DNA from 2 places in the Stenotrophomonas sp. 10L48 genome. Region 1 is predicted to be linked to the other one. Evidence: riboswitches for the same ligand, from Rfam matches in the RefSeq annotation. Region 1 holds a riboswitch; the other holds the start of a gene.

The links. A riboswitch is a leader RNA that binds a small molecule or an ion and turns the genes downstream of it on or off. The one in region 1 is predicted to bind glycine.
Region 2: linked by a shared signal. The riboswitch ahead of gcvP (aminomethyl-transferring glycine dehydrogenase) and the one ahead of AC1DCU_RS17935 (trimeric intracellular cation channel family protein) in region 1 are both predicted to bind glycine.

What each region holds. Positions count from the first base shown of each region.
Region 1 covers NZ_JBFTIX010000012.1:72,363-83,190, forward strand. The annotation lists gene AC1DCU_RS17915 (NAD(P)/FAD-dependent oxidoreductase) at 1-94, shown strand, start outside; gene AC1DCU_RS17920 (hypothetical protein) at 500-955, opposite strand; gene AC1DCU_RS17925 (nuclear transport factor 2 family protein) at 959-1,390, opposite strand; gene AC1DCU_RS17930 (GIY-YIG nuclease family protein) at 1,463-1,720, opposite strand; glycine riboswitch at 1,761-1,850, shown strand; glycine riboswitch at 1,864-1,967, shown strand; gene AC1DCU_RS17935 (trimeric intracellular cation channel family protein) at 2,052-2,669, shown strand; gene AC1DCU_RS17940 (MdtA/MuxA family multidrug efflux RND transporter periplasmic adaptor subunit) at 2,888-4,054, shown strand; gene AC1DCU_RS17945 (multidrug efflux RND transporter permease subunit) at 4,051-7,182, shown strand; gene AC1DCU_RS17950 (efflux RND transporter permease subunit) at 7,179-10,238, shown strand; gene AC1DCU_RS17955 (3-deoxy-7-phosphoheptulonate synthase) at 10,449-10,828, opposite strand, start outside.
Region 2 covers NZ_JBFTIX010000007.1:19,908-30,735, forward strand. The annotation lists gene AC1DCU_RS13160 (siderophore-interacting protein) at 1-359, opposite strand, end outside; gene AC1DCU_RS13165 (multidrug effflux MFS transporter) at 501-1,727, opposite strand; glycine riboswitch at 2,027-2,129, shown strand; gene gcvP (aminomethyl-transferring glycine dehydrogenase) at 2,191-5,058, shown strand; gene AC1DCU_RS13175 (VOC family protein) at 5,159-5,569, opposite strand; gene AC1DCU_RS13180 (amino acid permease) at 5,675-7,045, opposite strand; gene AC1DCU_RS13185 (AraC family transcriptional regulator) at 7,127-7,849, opposite strand; gene AC1DCU_RS13190 (catalase) at 7,969-10,065, shown strand; gene AC1DCU_RS13195 (hypothetical protein) at 10,087-10,575, shown strand; gene AC1DCU_RS13200 (alpha/beta fold hydrolase) at 10,572-10,828, opposite strand, start outside.

The sequences.
Region 1 (10,828 bases):
GCTGTTGAACTGGGCGGTGGCGTACTGGAGCTACCAGCGCAGCGCGCGGATCATCTTCGGCGATGACCGCGAAGACCGGCGACCGAAGCGGTAGATCCACGCCATGCGTGACCTCTCGACCGACACAGTAGATCCACGCCATGCGTGGATGAATTTCTGTGCAGGTTGCATGGAGCACAGCCACGCATGGCGTGGCTCTACTGCTTCATCGGGCCTGGATCATGTCCGGTAGAAATCTTCGCGGTAGGTAGCGCGGCGAGCGCCCTCGACCGACACAGTAGATCCACGCCATGCGTGGATGAAGTTCTGCGCAGGCTGCATGGAGCGCAGCCACGCATGGCGTGGCTCTACTGCTTCATCGGGCCTGGATCATGTCCGGCAGAAATCTTCGCGGTAGGTAGTGCCGCGGGCACATCCTCGACCGGCACAGTAGATCCACGCCATGCGTGGATGAATTTCTGTGCAGGCCGCAGGGAGCGTAGCCACGCATGCCGTGGATTCACCGTTTCATCGGGCCGCCGGGCACACGCCGTTTCGACCATGCCCGGCAGAAATCTTCCTTCCTCGCGGTATCGGCAATCTGTGCGGCACTCCAATGCCGGGTGATCCAGATCGCCAACGCGGTGCTGCTCAGGTGCCAGCGCAGCATGTCGTGCTGCGGCTGCCGCCACAGGTGGCGGCGGGCAATCCAGTAGGCCTCCCGCTCGACATCCGGCACCTTCTTCTTCATCGCATCCTTGTCGAAAAACTGCGCGGTGAAGCTCCAGGGGTTGATCGGTTGGTGCCCCATGCGCGGCTCACTGCTGCATGCCGCCACACCACTGGGCGCGCGGTCGGCGGGCTGCGGCCAGCCCTCCACCCAAGCGAGCCCAAGCAGGTACAACAGCCCCGGTAGCAGGTCAACGAAGGCCAGCAACAGCAGTAGCGCGATCCATGCACGGCCCGCAGCACGCATGCGTCACTCCGCCTTCGGCTTCGGGTACCACAGCGCGTTGACGATGACCCAGCGCTGCTCGAAGCGGCCCATGTGGAAGTAGTCGACGAACCACGGGGTTTCCAGCCGCACCGATGCGGCGTTGCCGGTCACGTCCAGCACCGTGCAGCGGCGATCCCATTGATCTTTCGGGGTCTTCAACGCGCCCTGCTTCGTCAGCGCAACCAGCTCTTCCTTCGACATCCGGCGCAGGCCCAGGCGCTCGTCCGGTGTATCACCGAGCACCGCGCGCTTGGCCAGGTCCGGATGCAGGGAACGGGCGACGCGCTGCGGGTCGGCTTCCAGTTGACCGTCGACGTAGTCGTGGCAGGTGGCATCGATGGCTGCGATCGTGGCGGCGTCGGCGGCAGGGCTTGCTGCTGCGGAAAGTGCGAACAACAGGGCAACGGTGGACATCCGGGTCTCCAGCGCTGAGGGCTGGGCGATCATGGCATGGCCGGATGCGCCCCATCCACGCATGGCGTGGATCTACTGCAACAGCCACGCCAGTTTGCGTTCGCGCGGCTGCCGCTTGAGCTCCCATTCGGCACGCGAGGCCGCTGCCCGGTCCGGGTACTCACGCACCGCCAGGACCCGCAGTGGCGGCCGCGACCGGGTGTAGCGGGCCCCCTTGCCGGCCTGGTGAGCAGCAAAGCGGGCCTGCACGTCGGTGCTGATGCCGGCGTAATAGCTGCCGTCGCGGCATTCGAGCAGGTACAGGAACCACGGGCGGGAGGGCGAAACCATGGCCGGATTATGCCGTGCTGCACTGCAGCGGATATACTGGCGACCGAATGCAGGAGAGAGGCGCCGCGCTGGCGCCCGCCGAAGGCGCAGGCTCCCATGATCGCTCAGGCCGGTGGGCTGGAATCCCACCAACCATGCATTCGACTCGCCGAGCTGGAGAGAGGTCACCGGGCACGCCCGGGACGATCCGCCGAAGGGGCACGCGGCTCACGCCGCTGAACTCTCAGGCAAAAGGACAGCGGGAGCGGCACCGGTCATCGTCATCCCGTCATTGCGCAGGCAGTGGCGGTATGTGCGCATGGCCGGCCCCACCGCGCCCGGAGCCTGTCCCATGCTGCTGTCCATCATCTACCTTATCGCCATTTCCGCCGAAGCCATGACCGGTGCCCTGTCTGCCGGCCGCCGCCGCATGGACCTGTTCGGCGTGGTCATGATCGCCTGTGTCACCGCCCTCGGTGGCGGCTCGCTGCGCGACATCCTGCTCGGCCACTATCCGCTGGGCTGGGTGAAACACCCGGAGTACCTCGGTTTCACTGTGTGCGCCGCACTGATCGCCACCTGGGTGGCGCGCTGGATGCACCACTTCCGCCGCACCTTCCTGGTGCTCGATGGCCTGGGCCTGATCGCCTTCACCCTGATCGGCTGCTCGATCGCGCGCGAGGCCGGCCATGCACTCCCGATCGTGCTGATCGCCGGCATGCTCACCGGCGCCTTCGGCGGCGTGCTGCGCGACATCCTCTGCAACGAGGTGCCGTTGATCTTCCAGAAGGAGCTGTACGCCATCATCTCGCTGCTGACCGGTGCGGTGTATCTGCTGTTGCTGCACTGGGGCGTGGCCGATGCCACGGCGATCCTGTGCTGCCTGGGCGGTGGTTTCGCCATGCGTCTGCTGGCGATCCATTACCGCTGGGAAATGCCCAAGTTCGTGTACCACGACGAAGTACATTGAGCGCTGGCCGGCACTACCGGCGGGGTGGCATGACCAAGGTCACGCGGCGACCGCCCGCGTAAACCGCTACCATTGGCGCCCCGTCGCACGCGCGACGGCATCCAGCCACGCCGCGCCTGCGGCCCCGCCAGACAATCCCCCTCCCCCGCTGCCCGTGGCCCTTCGTGGTGCCGACGGGCCCGCATGACCCTGCGTGCACGCAGGGCGCAGGATGCCCCATGTCTGTCGCCGAAAACTCCCGCTCACGTCGTGCCCGCCTGCTGCTGGTCGTTGCCGGTCTTGCCTTTGTCGCTGGCCTGGCGTGGTGGCTGTGGCCGCGGGCCGAGGCGGGCAGTGGCGAAGCCGGCAGCGGCAAGACGGTGCCTGTACGCATCGCCCTTGCCAGCGCCGAGCCGCTGGTGCTGCGGATGAAGGCGGTCGGTACGGTCACTCCGCTGCACAGCGTGGTGGTGCGCAGCCGCGTGGACGGCGAACTGATGCGCCTGCATTTCCAGGAAGGTCAGCAGGTCAACGCCGGCGACCTGCTGGCACAGATCGATCCCCGCCCCTACCAAGTGAAGCTTGCGCACGCACAGGGTACGCAGCAGCAGAACCTGGCCGAGCTGGAGAATGCCGAGCGCCAGCTGCAGCGCTACCGCGAACTGCAGCGACAGAACTACGTGTCGGCACAGGAACTGAGCGACCAGCAGAGCAAGGTGCGGCAGCTGCAGGGGCGCCGCCTCAGCGACCAGGCATCGGTGGACGAAGCACGCCTGCAGTTGCAGTACACGCGCATCATCGCCCCGGTCAGCGGCCGTGTCGGCCTGCGCCGGCTGGACGTAGGCAACCTGGTGCACGCCAGCGATACCGAAGGCCTGGTCACGCTGGCGCAGACGGCGCCGATCAGCGTGCTGTTCACCGTGCCCGAGCCGGAGCTTCCCGCCCTGCTCGATGCCGTGCAGGCGCAGCCGGCGCTGGCGGTGGAAAGCTGGGACCGCGAAGAACGACGGCAGCTCGCCAGCGGCACCCTGTCCAGCGTCGACAACCGCATCGATACCGCCACCGGCACGCTGAAGCTGCGCGCGCAGTTCGACAACGCCGACCAGGCGCTGTTCCCCAACCAGTTCGTCAATGTGCGCCTGCAGCTGGGTGAGCATCCCGCGCTGCTGATTCCCGATGCCGCCGTGCAGTTCGGCAGCCAGGGCAACTACGTGCACATCGTCGACAAGGACAACAAGGCACAACGTCGCTCGGTGGTGCTCGGTCCGGCCGACGCCGGACGCGTGGCGGTGCGTTCCGGCCTGGTGGCTGGTGACAAGGTGGTGATCGAAGGCATCGACGGGCTGGAAGACGGCACCGCGGTGGAGATCATCACCGAGGAGGCATCGACCAGGGCCGGCGCATGAACCTCTCGCGCGCCTTCATCCTGCGCCCGGTCGCCACCACCCTGCTGATGGTGGCGCTGCTGCTGTCCGGGGTACTGGCCTATCGCCTGCTGCCGGTGGCGGCGCTGCCGCAGGTCGACTATCCGATCATCCAGATCACCACGCTGTACCCCGGTGCCAGCCCCGAGCTGACCACGCGCACCATCACCGCGCCGCTGGAGCGCCAGCTCGGGCAGATCCCCGGCCTGAAGCAGCTGTCGTCCACCAGTTCCGGGGGGGCATCGGTGATCACTCTGCAGTTCGGCCTGGAGGTGTCGCTGGGCGTGGCCGAACAGGACGTGCAGGCGGCGATCAACGCCGCCGGCAGCTTCCTGCCCGGCGACCTGCCGGTGCCGCCGGTGTATCGCAAGGTCAATCCGGCCGACACGCCGATCCTGACCCTGGCGGTGACCTCGCAGGGCCTGTCACTGCCCCAGGTGCATGACCTGGTCGATACCCGCATCGCCCAGCGCTTGGCGCAGTTGCCGGGTGTGGGCCTGGTCAGCCTGGCCGGTGGCCAGCGCCCCGCCGTGCGCATCCAGGTCAATCCGGCCGCGCTGGCCGCCAACAACCTGGGCATGGACCACATCCGCACTGCGATTGCCGCAGCCAACGTCAACCTGCCCAAGGGCAGCTTCGATGGCCCGATCCGCGCGGTGATGCTCGATGCCAACGACCAGATGCGCAGCGTTGCCGAATACCGCGCACTGGTGCTGGCCTGGCGTGAGGGCGCACCGCTGCGGCTGGGCGATGTGGCCACCATCACCGACGGCGCCGAGAACCGCCAGCTGGCGGCATGGAGCGGCACCACCCCGGCGGTGCTGGTGAACATCCAGCGCCAACCCGGTGCGAACGTCATCGCCGTGGTCGGACAGGTGCGTGCGTTGCTGCCGCAGCTGCAGGCCACGCTGCCGGCCGGCGTGCAGATGACCGTGCTCAGCGACCGCACCGAATCGATCCGCGCGTCCGTGCGCGGCGTACAGAAGGAACTGGTGCTGGCCATCGCGCTGGTGGTGCTGGTCACCTGGGTATTCCTGCGCAACCTGCCGGCTACGCTGATTCCCAGCGTGGCGGTGCCGCTGTCGCTGATCGGTACGTTCGCGGTGATGCTGCTGGCCGGCTATTCGCTCAACAACCTCACGCTGATGGCGTTGACCATCGCCACCGGCTTCGTGGTGGACGATGCGATCGTGATGCTGGAGAACATCGCCCGCCACTTGGAAGACGGCGAAAGCCCGCGCGAGGCAGCGCTGAAAGGTGCCAGCGAGATTGGCTTCACCCTGGTGTCGCTGACGGTCTCGTTGATCGCCGTGCTGATCCCGCTGCTGTTCATGGCCGACCTGGTGGGCGCGCTGTTCCATGAGTTCGCAGTGACGCTGGCGGTGGCCATCGGCATTTCGCTGCTGGTGTCGCTGACCTTGACGCCGATGCTGTGTGCGCGCTTCCTGAAACCACATGCCAAAGGGTCAGCGCCCCACGGGAATCTGACCCCGCCCGGGTCGGATCCGGTCAGGGCTCCGACCCCGAAGCGCGACGTGTTCGATCGCATCATTGCCCTCTACGACCGACAGCTGCGCTGGGTACTGCAGCGCCAGCCACTGATGCTGCTGGCGACCGTGGCCACGCTTGCGCTGACGGTGGCGCTGTATTTCGCCGTGCCGAAGGGCTTCTTCCCGGTGCAGGATGCCGGCCTGGTGCAGGGCATCAGCGAAGCCCCGCAGGCGATCTCGTTCCAGGCCATGCGCGAGCGCCAGCTTGCCTTGGCCACGGCCATTGAACAGGACCCGGCCGTGGCCAGCCTGTCTTCCTACATCGGCGTGGACGGCAACAATGCCGCCCTCAACACCGGCCGCCTGCTGATCGAACTGAAGCCACATGGCGAGCGCGAGGGCGCCGATGTGGTGATGGCGCGGCTGCAGCAACGCGTGGCGAGGATTCCCGGCATCACCCTGTACCTGCAACCGGTGCAGGAGCTGGGCATCGAAGACCGCATCAGCCGCAACCAGTACCAGTTCACCCTGACCACGCCGGACCTGCAGACGCTGGAAACCTGGACCCCAAAGCTGTTGCACGCGCTTCGCCAATCGTCGGCGCTGCGTGATGTGGCCAGTGACCTGCAGATGCAGGGCCGGCAGGCCAGGGTGAGCATCGACCGCGATGCCGCCGCACGCCTTGGCGTGAGTGTGGAAGCGGTGGCCGACGCACTGTACGACGCCTATGGGCAACGGCAGATCTCGACCATATTCACCCAAGCCAGCCAGTACCGGGTGGTGCTTGAGGCCGATCCGGCGCGGCAACCGGGGCCGGAGGCGATCAGCGGCCTGCGCGTGCGCAGCAGCAACGGCCAGACCGTGCCGCTGGGCGCGGTGGCGCGCGTCGAGCAGGGGCCAACGGCGCTGCTGCGCAACCATGTCGGTCAGTTCCCGGCGGCCACGCTGTCGTTCAACCTTGCGCCCGGCGCATCGCTGGGCGAAGCGGTGGATGCCGTGCATGCCGCGCAGGCACAGGTGGCATTGCCGCAGAGCATCGAGCTGCGCCTGCAGGGCGCGGCGGCGGCCTTCAGCAGTTCGCTGTCGAGCACGCTGTGGCTGATCCTGGCGGCGGTGGTGGTGATGTACATCGTGCTGGGCGTGCTCTACGAGAGCTTCATCCACCCCATCACCATTCTCTCCACCCCGCCCTCGGCGACCGTGGGCGCCCTGGCCGCGTTGTGGGTGAGCGGACGCAGCCTGGACCTGATCGCAGTGATCGGCATCGTGCTGCTGATCGGCCTGGTGAAGAAGAACGCGATCATGATGATCGACTTCGCGCTGGACGCGCAGCGCACGCGCGGCATGAGCCCGCGTGAGGCGATCCACCAGGCGGCGCTGCTGCGCTTCCGGCCGATCCTGATGACCACCCTGGCCGCGCTGTTCGGCGCGGTACCGCTGATGCTGGCCAGTGGCTCGGGCGCAGAGCTGCGGCAGCCGCTGGGCTGGGTGATGGTGGGTGGCCTGATGGTCAGCCAGGTGTTGACGCTGTTCACCACGCCGGTGATCTACCTGGCCTTCGACCGTCTGCAGCGTCGCCGCGCGACAGCACCGGCAACCGCTGGCGAGGCCGGCGCATGACCCCTGTAGCACGCCTGGCACAGGCCTGCGTGCAGCGTCCGGTGGCGACCATCCTCTTGGCGGTGGCGCTGGTACTGGCCGGCCTGCTGGCGCTGCGCCTGCTGCCGGTGGCACCGCTGCCCCAGGTCGACTATCCCGCCATTGAAGTCAGTGCCAGCCTGCCCGGCGCCTCGCCCGAATCGATGGCGGCCACCGTCGCCACGCCGCTGGAGCGTGCGCTGGGCAGCCTGCCCGGCATCTCGCGCATCGATTCGGCCAGCACCCAGGGGAAGACCGAGATCGAACTGAAGTTCGTGCTCGGCCGCGACATCGACGAGGCCGCGCGCGAAGTGCAGGCCGCGATCAACCTCGCCCGCGGCCAGCTGCCCAGCGGCATGCCGGGCATGCCGCAGTACCGCAAGGTCAATCCGTCGCAGGCGCCGATCCTGGCGCTGGCGCTGACCTCCGATACGCTCTCGCCGGGACAGCTGTACGACCTGGGTTCGACCGTGCTGGCGCAGAAGCTGTCGCAGGTGCCGGGCGTGGGCGAAGTGCAGGTGGGCGGCAGCGCGCTGCCGGCGGTTCGCGTGTCGCTGGACCCCAATGCTCTCAATCACGCAGGCCTGGCACTGGAAGACGTGGCACAGGCAATCAGCCGCGCCAATGCAGTGCGCCCACTGGGTGCGGTCGCAGGCGCGCAGCAGCACTGGCAACTGGAAGCGCCGCTGCAACTGCGCCAGGCAACGCAGTATCGCCAGCTGGCGCTGAAGGCCAGCGATGACCGCCTGCTGCGGCTGGGCGATGTCGCTGCCGTCGTCGATGGCGTGGAGGATCGCTATGCCAGTGGCTTCCACAACGAACGCCCCGCCGTGCTGCTGATCGTCAGCCGCCAGCCCGGCGCCAACATCATCGCCACCGTCGATGCCATCCAGGCGCAGTTGCCGCAGCTGCACGCCCTGCTGCCCAGCACGGTGGACATGCGCCTGGTGATGGACCGCTCGCCGGTGATCCGCGCCACCCTGCACGAAGCAGAAGTGACCCTGCTGCTGGCGATCGCGCTGGTGGTACTGGTGGTGCTCGGCTTCCTCGGCCACTGGCGCGCAGCACTGGTACCCAGCGTGGCGATTCCGGTGGTGCTGTTCGGCACGCTGGCGTTGATCGCGCTGATGGGCTTCTCGCTCAATACGCTCTCGCTGATGGCCCTGATCGTGGCGGCGGTACTGGTGGTGGACGACGCCATCGTGGTGCTGGAGAACATCGCGCGCCATCGCGAGCTGGGCGCCGACCGCTGGCAGGCGGCGGTGCGCGGTGCGTCCGAAGTAGGCGCCACCCTGCTGTCGATGAACCTGGCGCTGGCGGTGGTGTTCGTCTCGATCCTGTTCCTGGACGATTTCGTCGAGCGCCTGTTCCGCGAATTCTCGCTGACCCTGGTAGCGGCGATGACGGTATCGGTACTGGTGGCACTCAGCCTGGTGCCGATGCTGTGCGCGCGCCTGTTCGTCGATGACACACAACAACCCTCGCGCTGGCAACGCGGCAGCAATGCGCTGTTCGAGCGCGTGCGTGGCACCTATCTGCGCACCCTGCAGGCAAGCCTGCGTCACCTGCGCTGGCCCTTGCTGGCCTTCGTGGCAGTGATCGCACTCAACGCCTGGCTGTTCCAGCAGGTACCCAAGGGCATCGTTCCGCAGCAGGACACCGCACAGCTGCGCGGCTTCGCGCGTGGCGATGACGGCCTGTCCTTCCAGGCGATGCAGCCGAAGATCGATGCCTACCGCAGACTGCTGCTGTCCGACCCGGCCATCGAGGACATCATCGGGTATATCGGTGGCAGCAACGGGGTCAACAACGCCTTCATCATGATCAAGATGAAGCCGCTGGCCGAGCGCGGTGTCTCCAGCCAGCAGGTGATCGATCGCCTGCGCGCGCGCCTGCCCAAGCTGCCCGGCGGCAATCTGTACCTGTGGGTGGACCAGGACATCCGCTTGGAAGGCGCCGGCAGCAGCGGCAAATACGAATTCCAGCTGCTGTCAGCGGACACCGCACCCTTGCGCCAATGGGCACCGAAGGTCGCTGCTGCGCTGCGTGGCCTGCCGGAACTGGTGGACGTGGAAGCGCAGGGCGAGGCCGGCATGCGCCAGGTGATGCTGGACATCGACCGCGAGGCAGCGGCGCGCCACGGCGTGGACCTGCGCATTGTGGCCAACATGCTCAACAACGCCTTCAGCCAGCGCCAGGTCGCCACGTTGTACGACAGCCTCAACCAGTACCGGGTGGTGATGGAGCTGGACCCGAAGCACACCCAGGACCCGGGCACGCTGGCACGGCTGCAGGTGATCGATGGCAGCGGCCAGCGCATTCCCCTGTCGAGCATCGCCAGCTGGCGCTATGGCATGGCGCCGGACCGCGTGTATCACAGCGAGCAGTTCGCCTCGATCTGGATCGAGTTCGCACTGGCGCCGGGCGTGGGCCTGGAACAGGCCACCCTGGCCATTGATGCGGCGATGGCCAAACTGATGCTGCCGCGCTCGGTGCAGGCCAGGCTTTCCGGCGAGGCCGATGGCCTGGAGCAGCTGCGTTCGCGCCAGTTGTGGCTGGTACTGGGTGCGACGCTGGCGGTGTACCTGGTGCTGGGCATCCTCTACGAGAGTTTCCTGCAGCCATTGGTGATCCTGTCCACGCTGCCGTCGGCCGGCATCGGGGCGTTGCTGGCGCTGTGGCTGTTCGGCAACGAACTGAACCTGATCGCCCTGCTCGGCCTGTTCCTGCTGGTGGGCGTGGTGATGAAGAACACGATCCTGCTGGTCGACTTCGCCCTGGCCGGCGAACGCCGCGGGCTGAGTGCGCAGGATGCAGTGATGGAAGCGGCACGATTGCGCCTGCGGCCGATCCTGATGACCTCGCTGGCGGCACTGCTGGGTACGTTGCCGCTGATGCTGGCCAACGGTGAAGGTTGGGAGCTGCGGCAGCCGCTGGGCATCGCCATCGTCGGCGGGTTGCTGGTCAGCCAGTGGTTGACGCTGTACACCACGCCGGCGATGTATCTGGCGTTGGCGCGAGTACGGGCGGGGCGGTGAGCGAGGCGGCTTCATCCACGCATGGCGTGGGTCTACTGCGGCCATCGACGGTTCGGGTCTCACGCCCCCCCGGCGATGTACCTGGCGCTGTCGCACATACGCAGCGCCAGGCGCATCGCCGGTGCAGACGGGCCGGTCTCCAACTCCGACCGGCCCTGATCGCGGCCGCACCCCCGCAGGCACTGGCCGCCATCCACACACGTGCCGCACTCAAGCGGCTTCGGACACCTTCATCTCACGGCGGGCGCGCACGGCAGCGGCAAGCCGCTCCAGCACCTGCACGGTGGTGTCCCAATCAATGCAGCCATCGGTGATGCTCTGGCCGTAGACCAGCGGCTGGCCTTCCACCAGTTCCTGGCGACCGCCGACCAGATGGCTTTCGACCATCACACCGACGATGCGCTGCTCGCCATCTTCCAGCTGGATGGCGATGTCTTCGATCACCTTCGGCTGGTTTTCGTGGTTCTTCAGGCTGTTGGCGTGGCTGGCATCGATCATCAGGCGCGTCGGCAGCTTGGCCTTGGCCAGCGCCTGGCAGGCATCGGCCACGCTGGCCGCATCGTAGTTCGGCTGCTTGCCACCACGCAGGA
Region 2 (10,828 bases), on a different contig from region 1:
TCGCCCGGCCGTGCATGCGTGGCCCAGCGCGAGGCCGGTCCGGTCTGGCCATGCAGCACGAAGTCGACGTCGACCTCGCACTCGCCGGCACGCAGCTGGCGGAGGGTAAAGGTGCGCATCGGCGGCCGCGCGTCATCAGGCAGTGCCCGGTAACGGGCATACCAGTCTTCGCCGCTGGGCACGTCCGGCGCGTCCTGGCCGGGCAAGGGGAAAAACACCTTGATACGCTGGTCCGGGCCTTCGGTCTTCATGTGCGCCACGTCGGCGCCGGTGAACACCATGCGGTCCAAAGAAGGAGAAAGAACGCGGCGCTCCTTCAGCGCCACCTCGAACAGGCGGTAGGTCTGCTGCGCAGCCATGCGGGTACCTCATGCGACGACATCGGAATGGCTGGCTGTCGTGCACCCACGAACCGGCTCGCTGGAAACCCCAGCCTAATCCCTGCCCGCAGCGCCGCAACGGATCCGCGCGTGATGACGCGCCCTACCCCTGCACGACGCTCAATGCGCCGTGCTGGCTGCCTCTGATGCGCGCTCGCGCTGGTGCTCCCAGTACCAGAACACGAAGCCGGCCGCGAAGAAGCCCGCCTGTCCCAGTGCCAGGTGCAGCGGGTTGTTGTGCAGCAGCGGCGATACCACGCCGGCCACCACGGTGCTGATCATCAGCTGCACGAACGCCTGCAGCGACGACGCCAGGCCGCGCTGCAGCGGATACATGTCCAGCACCGCCAGCGCCAGGATCGGGAAGATCAGCGCCATGCCCATGCCGCCAAGGAAGATCGGCATCACCGCCCACGGCAGCGCGAACTGCGGCGCCAGGGTGACGTAGCCGATGTTCAACACGGCAGAGACCGCACACAGGGTGAAACCGAGCGCGACCTGCCGGGTCGGTGTGCTGTGCCCGGCCATGCGCCCGGACAGGAACGAACCGGTGGTCATGCCGCCGATGGTGGGAATGAACAACCACGCAAAGCCACCTTCACCCAGATGCAGGTGCTGCATCACGATGGCCGGCGCCGAGGAGATGTACAGGAAGATGCCGCCGAACCCGATGCTGCCGGCCAGGGCCAGGCGCAGGAACCGCGGGTTGAAGCCGATGCGCACGTAATCGCGCAGCAACGTGCGTGGCGACAGGGCGATCCGCGCCTCCACCGGATGGGTTTCCGGCAGGAAGCGCGCGGTGGCCGCCAGCAGCACCAGCGCGAATACCACCAGGAACCAGAAGATCAGCGGCCAGCCGGCACCGCTGAGCAGGATCCAGCCACCGATGATCGGCGCGATGGCCGGGGCGATACCGAACAGCATCGACACCTGGCTCATCAGCCGCTGCGCGTCGTGGCCGTGGTACAGATCGCGGATCACCGCGCGGCCGACGATCATGCCCACGCCGGCGGACAGGCCCTGCAGTGCGCGGAACGCCAGCAGCGTGGTCAGGTCGGTAGACAACGCACAGCCCACCGAGGCGCCGACGAAGATCACCAGGCCGCCGAGGATCACCCGCTTGCGTCCCCACGCATCGGACAGCGGGCCATGGGCCAGGCTCATCAGGCCGTAGAACAGCAGGTAGACGCTGATGGTCTGCTGCACCGCCACCTCGTCCACCGCCAGGCGCTGGGCCAGCTGCGGAAACGCGGGAAAGATGGTGTCGATCGAGAACGGACCGAACATGGCCAGGCCAGCGAGCAACAGGGCCATGCGGCGGGTGGAAGGAGCAACGGCGGCGGTCATCGGGCAAGCGTCCGGCAGGGCCATGCATGACACGCACGGCGGGCGCCGATCCCCTGCAGCAGGGACGGCGCCAGATGAATACGAGAATCCCACCATCATAGGTGGGGAATGCGCGCGATGCCATGCACGGATGCACAGAACGCACGCCCGGGCCATCGGCCATTCAGCCCCGTGAGGCCAGCCCGGGCCACCGTCAGGCGCCGGCAACGAGCTATAATCGGCGGGCAACACGGTGGGAGAAGCAGGTCACCGCTGCCGAAGGCGCAACGCCCGTAATCGCTCAGGCCCGATACCACCCGTAACAGAACTCTGGAGAGACCGGTTCGATCCGGCGCCGAAGGGGCACGAAGCTGCGGTTTTCCGCGCTTTTAAACTCTCAGGCAAAAGGACAGAGGGGCGCCCGCAGACCGCCGACCGGCGGCTTGTGCCCGTGCGTGTGCCCTTTCCTGACGGATCCTTCGCCATGTCCCAGAACACCCCTTCCCTGCGTGAGCTCGAGCACCATTCGGCGTTCGTCGAGCGCCACATCGGCCCCAACGATGCCGAGATCGCGCAGATGCTCGGCGTCATCGGCCACGCCTCGCTGGATGCGATGACCGATGCCATCGTGCCGGCCAAGATCAAGTCGCCGGCACCGCTGGCGCTGCCGGAGTCGATCACCGAAGTGCAGGCGCTGGCGAAGATCCGCGCGATCGCCGACAAGAACACCGTGCTGCGCAGCTTCATCGGCCAGGGCTACTACGGTACCCACACGCCGAACGTGATCCTGCGCAACATCCTGGAAAACCCGGCCTGGTACACCGCCTACACCCCGTACCAGGCGGAAATCTCGCAGGGCCGCATGGAAGCGCTGATCAACTTCCAGACCCTGTGCGCCGACCTGACCGGCATGGAAATCGCCAACGCCTCGCTGCTGGACGAAGCCACGGCCGCCGCTGAAGCGATGACCCTGGCCAAGCGCTCGGCCAAGTCGAAGTCGGACACCTTCTTCGTGCACGACGCCGTGCACCCGCAGACGCTGGAACTGCTGCGCACCCGCGCCGAGCCCATGGGCATCGTGCTGCGCGTGGGCACCCCGGCCGAAGCGCTGGAAGCGGAAGCCTTCGGCCTGCTGCTGCAGTACCCGGACACCTTCGGCCAGGTGGGCGACTACAAGGCGCTGGTCGATGCCGTGCACGCGCGCGGCGGCCTGGTGGCCGTGGCCACCGACCTGCTGGCACTGACCCTGCTGGCCGCCCCGGGCGAATGGGGTGCGGACATCGTGGTCGGCAACAGCCAGCGTTTCGGCGTGCCGTTCGGCTTCGGTGGCCCGCATGCTGCGTTCATGGCCTGCCGTGACGCCTACAAGCGTTCGATGCCGGGCCGCCTGATCGGCGTCTCGATCGACGCACAGGGCAACCCGGCCTACCGCCTGACCCTGCAGACCCGCGAACAGCACATCCGCCGCGAGAAGGCCACCTCCAACATCTGCACCGCACAGGTGCTGCTGGCGGTGATGGCCTCGATGTATGCCGTCTACCACGGTCCGGAAGGCCTGACCCGCATCGCCCGCCGCACCCATCGCCTGGCCGCCATCCTGGCCAGCGCGCTGCGCACTGCCGGTGTGCAGGTCGGTGCCGACTTCTTCGACACGCTGCACGTCACCGGTGTCGACGCCGACGCGATCCATGCCAAGGCCCGTGCCGCCGGCTACAACCTGCGTGCGATCGACAGCAGTTCGGTCGGCATCAGCCTGGACGAGACCGCCACCCGCGCCGACATCGTCGCCGTAGGCGCGCTGTTCGGTGCCACCGTTGATGTGGACGCGCTCGATGCCAGCACCGCCGATGCGCTGCCGGCCGGCCTGCTGCGCCAGTCCGCGTTCCTGACCCACCCGGTGTTCAACACCCACCACAGCGAGCACGAACTGCTGCGCTACCTGCGTTCGCTGGCCGACAAGGACCTGGCGATGGACCGCACGATGATCCCGCTGGGCTCGTGCACCATGAAGCTCAACGCCACCGCCGAAATGATCCCGGTGACCTGGCCGGAGTTCTCGCAGATCCACCCGCTGGTGCCGGCCGAGCAGGCGCTGGGCTACAAGGAACTGATCGATTCGCTGGAAGCGATGCTGGTCGAGTGCACCGGCTACGACGCCGTCAGCCTGCAGCCGAACTCCGGTGCGCAGGGCGAGTACGCCGGCCTGCTGGCGATCCGCGCCTACCACCGCTCGCGTGGCGAAGATCACCGTGACATCTGCCTGATCCCGGATTCGGCGCATGGCACCAACCCGGCCTCGGCGCAGATGTGCGGCATGAAGGTCGTGGTCACCAAGACCGATGCCAACGGCAACGTCGACGTCGAAGACATCCGTCTCAACGCCGAGAAGTACAGCGACCGCCTGGCCGCGATCATGATGACCTACCCGTCCACGCACGGCGTGTTCGAGGAAGAGGTGGTGGAGATCTGCGAGATCATCCACAAGCATGGCGGCCAGGTGTACACCGACGGTGCCAACATGAACGCCCTGGTCGGCGTGGCCAAGCCGGGCAAGTGGGGTTCGGACGTTTCGCACCTGAACCTGCACAAGACCTTCTGCATCCCGCACGGCGGCGGCGGCCCGGGCGTTGGCCCGTGTGCGGTCAAGTCGCACCTTGCCCCGTTCCTGCCGGGCAAGCTGGGTGACAACGGTCCGGTCGGCATGGTCAGCGCCGCCAGCTTCGGCAGCGCCTCGATCCTGCCGATCAGCTGGATGTACATCGCGATGATGGGCACCGAGGGCCTGCGCAAGGCCACCCAGGTCGCCCAGCTCAACGCCAACTACATCGCCAAGCGCCTGGCCCCGCACTTCAAGACCCTGTACACCGGTCGCAACGGCCTGGTCGCGCACGAGTGCATCCTGGACGTTCGTCCGCTGGAGAAGACCAGCGGCATCGGTGCCGAAGACGTGGCCAAGCGCCTGATCGACTTCGGCTTCCATGCCCCGACCCTGAGCTTCCCGGTGGCCGGCACGCTGATGGTCGAACCGACCGAAAGCGAATCGCTGCACGAGCTGGACCGCTTCATCGACGCGATGATCCAGATCCGCGAAGAGATCACCGCGATCGAAGACGGCCGCCTGGACCGCGAGGACAACCCGCTGAAGAACGCCCCGCACACGGCCACGGCCGTGACCGCCAGCGAGTGGACCCACGCCTACCCGCGCGAGCTGGCCGCCTTCCCGCTGCCGAGCCTGAAGCTGCAGAAGTACTGGCCGCCGGTCGCCCGCGTCGACAACGTGTACGGCGACAAGAACGTGATGTGTGCCTGCATCCCGGTCGATGCCTACAAGGATGATGAAGTCGAGGCGTAAGCCATCGCGGCATCGGAAATGAGAACGGCCCGCGCAAGCGGGCCGTTCTTGTTTTCCGGTAGCGCCGGGCCATGCCCGGCGAGCGCAGCGGCAGAACGCGTCACGGGTCGGGCATCTGCCCCAGGCTCAACTGCCACGACACGCCGAAGCGGTCCTGCACCCAGCCGTAGCGGCTGCTGAAATCCTGCTCGCCCACCGGCATCAGCCAGTGCCCGCCGTCACCCAGCACGCGCGCGGCACGCTCGAATGATTCGGCGCCGGAACACTCGACGAACAGCGACATCGAGGGCGTGAAGGTGAAGTCGTGCACATCCAGGCTGTCAAAGCACAGGTAGTGGGTGCCGCCGAGCAGGAAAATGGCCTGGCGGACCTGCCCGGGCACGCCCGCGCCCGCCCCGTCCGGGTGGCGCTGCAGGGCCAGCAGGCGGAATTCGGCGAAGGCTTCGGCGTACAGGGCCAGCGCCGCTTCGGCCTGGCCGGTGAACATCAGGAAGGGACGGCTGCGCAGCATGCGGTGCTCCCGTTCGTCGGGCCGGTGATGGCCCACGCGATCAGGATGGCACGCGGAATGTGGGCGCGGCGTATCGGTAGCGCCGGGCCATGCCCGGCGGCCCCATCACGCCTCGCGCATGCGCCGGGCGATGGCGCTGCTGGCCGCGATGGTCGCCGTCAGCGCCACCATCGACAGGAACTGCAGGCGCGTATGCGCTTCACTCAGCAGCAGGCCGAAGATCAGCGCCAGGATCGCCAGCGCACAGACGGTCAGCCACGGGAAGCCTGCCATGCGGAACGGCAGGCGCGTGCCCAGACGGTCGGCGCGACGGCGCAGCACCAGCTGCGAGACCAGCGACAACGTCCACACCAGCAGGCAGGTGGAACCGACGATGTTCAGCAGCACCGGCAACACCTTGTCCGGGAACAGCAGTTCCATGATGGTGGCAGCAAAGCCGAACAGGACGCTGGCCAGCACCGCGATCACCGGCACCTGGCGCGGATCGGTCCAGCCCAGCACGGCCGGTGCTTCGCGGCGTTGCGCCAGCGAATACATCATGCGCGAGGCGCCGTAGAGGTTGGCATTGAGCGCTGACAGCAGGGCGATCACCGCGATCAGGGTGATGGCGGTGGCCGCGCCCGGGATATTGGCGACATCGAGAACCGCGGCGAACGGCGACTTCAGCGCTTCGCTGGTCCACGGCACCACGGCGATGATCACGCTCAGCGAACCGATGTAGAACACCAGGATGCGCCAGGCCACGGTGCGGATGGCACGGGCGATGCTGCGCTCGGGGTCTTCGGTCTCCGCCGCAGCGACGGCCACGATTTCGGTGCCACCGAAGGCGAACACCACCACCAACAGCGCCGCGCCGATGCCGGCCAGGCCCTTCGGTGCGAAGCCACCATGCTCGGTGAAGTTGCTCAGGCCCGGCGAGGCCACCTGCGGCAGCCAGCCCATCAGCAGCGCCACGCCCACGGCGATGAAGGCCAGGATCGCCGCCACCTTGAGGATGGCGAACCAGAATTCGAACTCGCCGAAGTTCTTCACCCCGAGCAGGTTGATCGCGGTGAAGAACAGCATGAAGGCCAATGCCGCCATCGGTACCGGCACCACCGGCCAGACCGTGGCCAGCAATCCGGCCGCACCCACTGCCTCGGCGGCGATCACGATGACCAGCTGCACCCACCACAGCCAGCCCACGGTGGCACCGGCGGTGGCGCCCATGGCATCGGCCGCATACACCGAGAACGCACCGCTGGTCGGCTTGGCCGCGGCCATTTCGCCCAGCGCGTTCATCACGATGATCACCAGCGCACCGGCCACCAGGTAGGACACCAGCACCGCCGGGCCGGCCGCCTGCACGCCCACGCCGGAGCCGAGGAACAGGCCGGCGCCGATGGCGCTGCCCAGCCCCATCATGATCAGCTGGCGTGGCTTGAGCGAATGGCCGAGGCGGGAGGGCGAAGCGGTCGTATCGGGGGTGGCGGGCATCGGCAGGGCTGGCGGCGGCTACAAGGGCGACACCTTACCGTGTCCAGCCGCCGCGGGGATAGGCACAGCGCAGCAGGAAACTCAGGCCGGTACCGGCTCGCCGACATTGCCGCCGATACGGGCGCGGTAGGCGCGCGGGGAGAAACCGGTTTCAGCCTTGAACTTGCGGGTGAACGCGCTCTGGTCGCTGAAACCGCAGGCCTGGCCGATGCAGGCAATGCTCTCGTTGCCATGCAGCAGGTGCATGGCCATCTGGATCCGCAGCCGGGTCAGCACCTGCTGCGGCGTCATCTGGAACACCTTGCGGAAGCTGCGCTCCAGCTTGGACAACGAGAACCCGGTGATGTCCAGCAGCGTCTGCATCCGCACGTTCTCGGCGTAGTGCGTATTGAGGTGGGCCAAGGCCAGACGGAGCTGCTCGTACTGGGTCCCCAGGCTGTCCTTCTGGCCGAGGTCGCGGGAAATGCCGATCAGCCCCTCGACCTGCCCGTCCACCAGCAGCGGGCGTTTGCAGGTCAGGCACCAGCCCGGTTCGCGGTTGGCGAACAGGTGCAGCTCCATCAGGTTCTCGATCACCTCGCCGGACAGCACGCGTGCGTCCTGGTCGACATAGTCCGCACTCAGGCCGGTGGGGTAGATCTCGGCCGCGGTGCGTCCGATCACGTCCTTGCGCGCACGCAGGCCCAGCCGTCGCAGCATGGTCTGGTTGACGTAGGTGTAGCGGCCCTGGCGATCCTTCATGAAGAACAGCACGTCCGGAATGGCGTCGAACAGGGCTTCGATGTCGGCGGGTTCGACTCGCATGCGGCAAGCATACCCGAGCCGCCGATTTGTCTGCGCGTTCACTCCCACGGGACCGTGCATTAACGCCGGCGGCGCCACTGTCTGGAGTCTGCCCCCCTACCCGCTCCAGGAGATCCTCCATGGCCGCCAGCAAGCCGACCGGCAAGCGCGCTCCCGCCACCACCTCCGCCGACCCTGACAGCCGCGGCCAGGGCGATGAACTGCATCCGCTCGCAGGAGGCGCCCATCCGGTACTGACCAGCAACCAGGGCATTCCGGTTGCAGACAACCAGAACTCCCTGCGCCAGGGACCGCGTGGACCCACCCTGCTGGAAGACTTCCTGCTGCGCGAGAAGATCACCCACTTCGACCACGAGCGTATTCCCGAGCGCATCGTCCATGCACGCGGTTCGGCCGCCCACGGCTTCTTCGAACTGACCCGCTCGCTGGGCAAGGTGACCCGGGCGAAGATCCTCACCGAGGTCGGGGTGAAGACGCCGGTGTTCACCCGCTTCTCCACGGTTGCCGGCGGCGCCGGCTCGGTCGACACCCCGCGCGACGTGCGCGGCTTCGCGGTGAAGTTCTACACCAGGGAAGGCAACTGGGACCTGGTCGGCAACAACATTCCGGTGTTCTTCATCCAGGACGCGATCAAGTTCCCCGACCTGATCCATGCGGTGAAGATGGAACCGGACCGCGCCTTCCCGCAGGCAGCCAGCGCACACGACACGTTCTGGGATTTCGTCTCGCTGATGCCCGAATCGATGCACATGATCATGTGGGCGATGAGCGACCGCACGATTCCGCGCTCGCTGCGCACCATCGAAGGCTTCGGCATCCACAGCTTCCGCCTGCTGGATGAGGAAGGGAACTCCACCTTCGTCAAGTTCCACTGGCGGCCGAAGCTCGGGCTGCAGTCCACCGTCTGGGACGAGGCGCTGAAGCTGCAGGCCGCCGACAACGATTTCCACCGCCGCGACCTGTTCGAGGCGATCCAGCGCGGCGACTTCCCCGAGTGGGAGCTGGCCGTGCAGCTGTTCACCGAAGAACAGGCCGATGGCTTCCCGTTCGACCACCTGGACCCGACCAAGATCATCCCCGAGTCGCTGGTGCCGCTGCAGGTGATCGGACGCATGGTGCTGGACCGCTGGCCGGACAATTTCTTCGCCGAGACCGAGCAGGTCGCCTTCTGCCCGGCCAACGTGCCGCCGGGCATCGATTTCAGCAATGACCCGCTGCTGCAGGGGCGGCTGTTCTCCTATCTGGATACCCAGCTGATCCGCCTGGGCGGACCGAACTTCAACCAGATTCCGATCAACGCACCGAAGTGCCCGTTCGCCAACCATCAGCGCGATGGCCACATGCAGATGCAGGTGCCGAAGGGGCGCGTGGCCTACGACCCCAGTTCGCTGCAGGAAGACAGCCCGCGCGAGACGCCCGCCGGTTTCCGCAGCCACGCCAGCGCCGATGATGGGCGCAAGGGCCGCACCCGCGCGGAGAGCTTTGCCGACCACTACAGCCAGGCGCGGATGTTCTTCCGCAGCCTGGAAAAACCGGAACAGGCGCACCTGGCCTCGGCGCTGGTGTTCGAGCTGTCGAAGGTGGAAACGGAGAAGGTGCGCGTGCGCACCGTCAGCCATCTGCGCAACATCGACGAAGGCCTGGCCAAGCGCGTGGCCGACGGGCTGGCACTGGGCACGCTGCCCGCCCCGGCACCGACGGCAACCCCTGCACAGGACCTGCCCGCCGCACCCGAGGTCCGCGTGATCGGCCGCAACAAGCCCCTGCTGCAGGGGCGCTGCATCGGCATCCTGTTCGACGAGGGCTCCGATGCACGGGTGATCGCCAATCTGCGCAAGTCCGCCGAAAAGGCCGGCGCCAGCGTCAAGCTGGTCGCGCCGAAAATTGGCGGTGCCACGCTCAGCGACGGCAAAACGCAGGCCGCCGATGGACAGCTGGCCGGTACCCCGTCGGTGGTGTTCGACGCAGTGGCGGTCGTGCTGAGTGCCGACGCCGGCAAGGCCTTGGCCAAGGAAGCGGCAGCCGTGGGCTTTGTCAGCGATGCCTGGGCGCACCTGAAAGCCATCGCCAGTGACGAAGGCGCACAGGCCCTGTTGAAGGCAGCGCGCGTCGGCAACGATGCCGGCACCGTGGAGGCCGAAGACAGCAAGGCCTTCCTCGCCGCTGCCGCCACCCGCCAGTGGGCACGCGAGCCGAAGCTGCGCCTGCTGGCCTGACCATCCGACAGGAGAATCCCCATGCCCCGTGGTGACAAATCCGCCTATACCGACAAGCAGAAGCGCCAGGCCGAGCATATCGAAGAGAGTGAGCGCGAACGCGGTGCCAGTGAAGGCACCGCCGAGCGCATCGCCTGGGCCACCGTGAACAAGCAGGATGGTGGTGGAAAGCGCAGCGGCAGCGCGCGCCAGGCAACGAAGAAGGTGGCCAGAAAGACAACGGCGAAGAAGGCTTCCGCAAGCAAGGCGACTGCAAAGAAGGTGGCGAAGAAGACCGCTGCGAAGAAGACGCCTGCGAAGAAGGCCGTCACCAGGAAGACTGCTGCAAAGAAGGCGGTGAAGAAGGCCCCTGCGAAGGTCCCTGCAAAGAAGGCAGCCGCCGGGAAGGCAACGCAGAAGAGCGCCTCACGCAGCACCGCAGCGAAGAAGGCCGCGAAGACCCGTGCAGCAAAAAAGGCGGTACGCAAGACCGCGGCGAAGAAGGCCGCACGCACCCGCGCCGGCAGTTAGCCGGTAGCGGGCAGCGCCCTCACCCAACCGGCCACCACCGCGGCGGCCGGTTCGGCACAGGCCTGCAGCAGCAGATGCGGCCCGTCCAGGGCCACGTGCCGCGCGTCCGGCAGCAGGGTCTGCAGCTCGGCTACGCTCGGTGGCCACAGCAGCCGGTCATGACCCGCCTGCAGGCACAGCGCCGGCACCCCGATCTGCGGCAGCAATGCGCGTACGTCCACCCGCAGGGTCGCTGCGGCGCGCTGCCGCAACG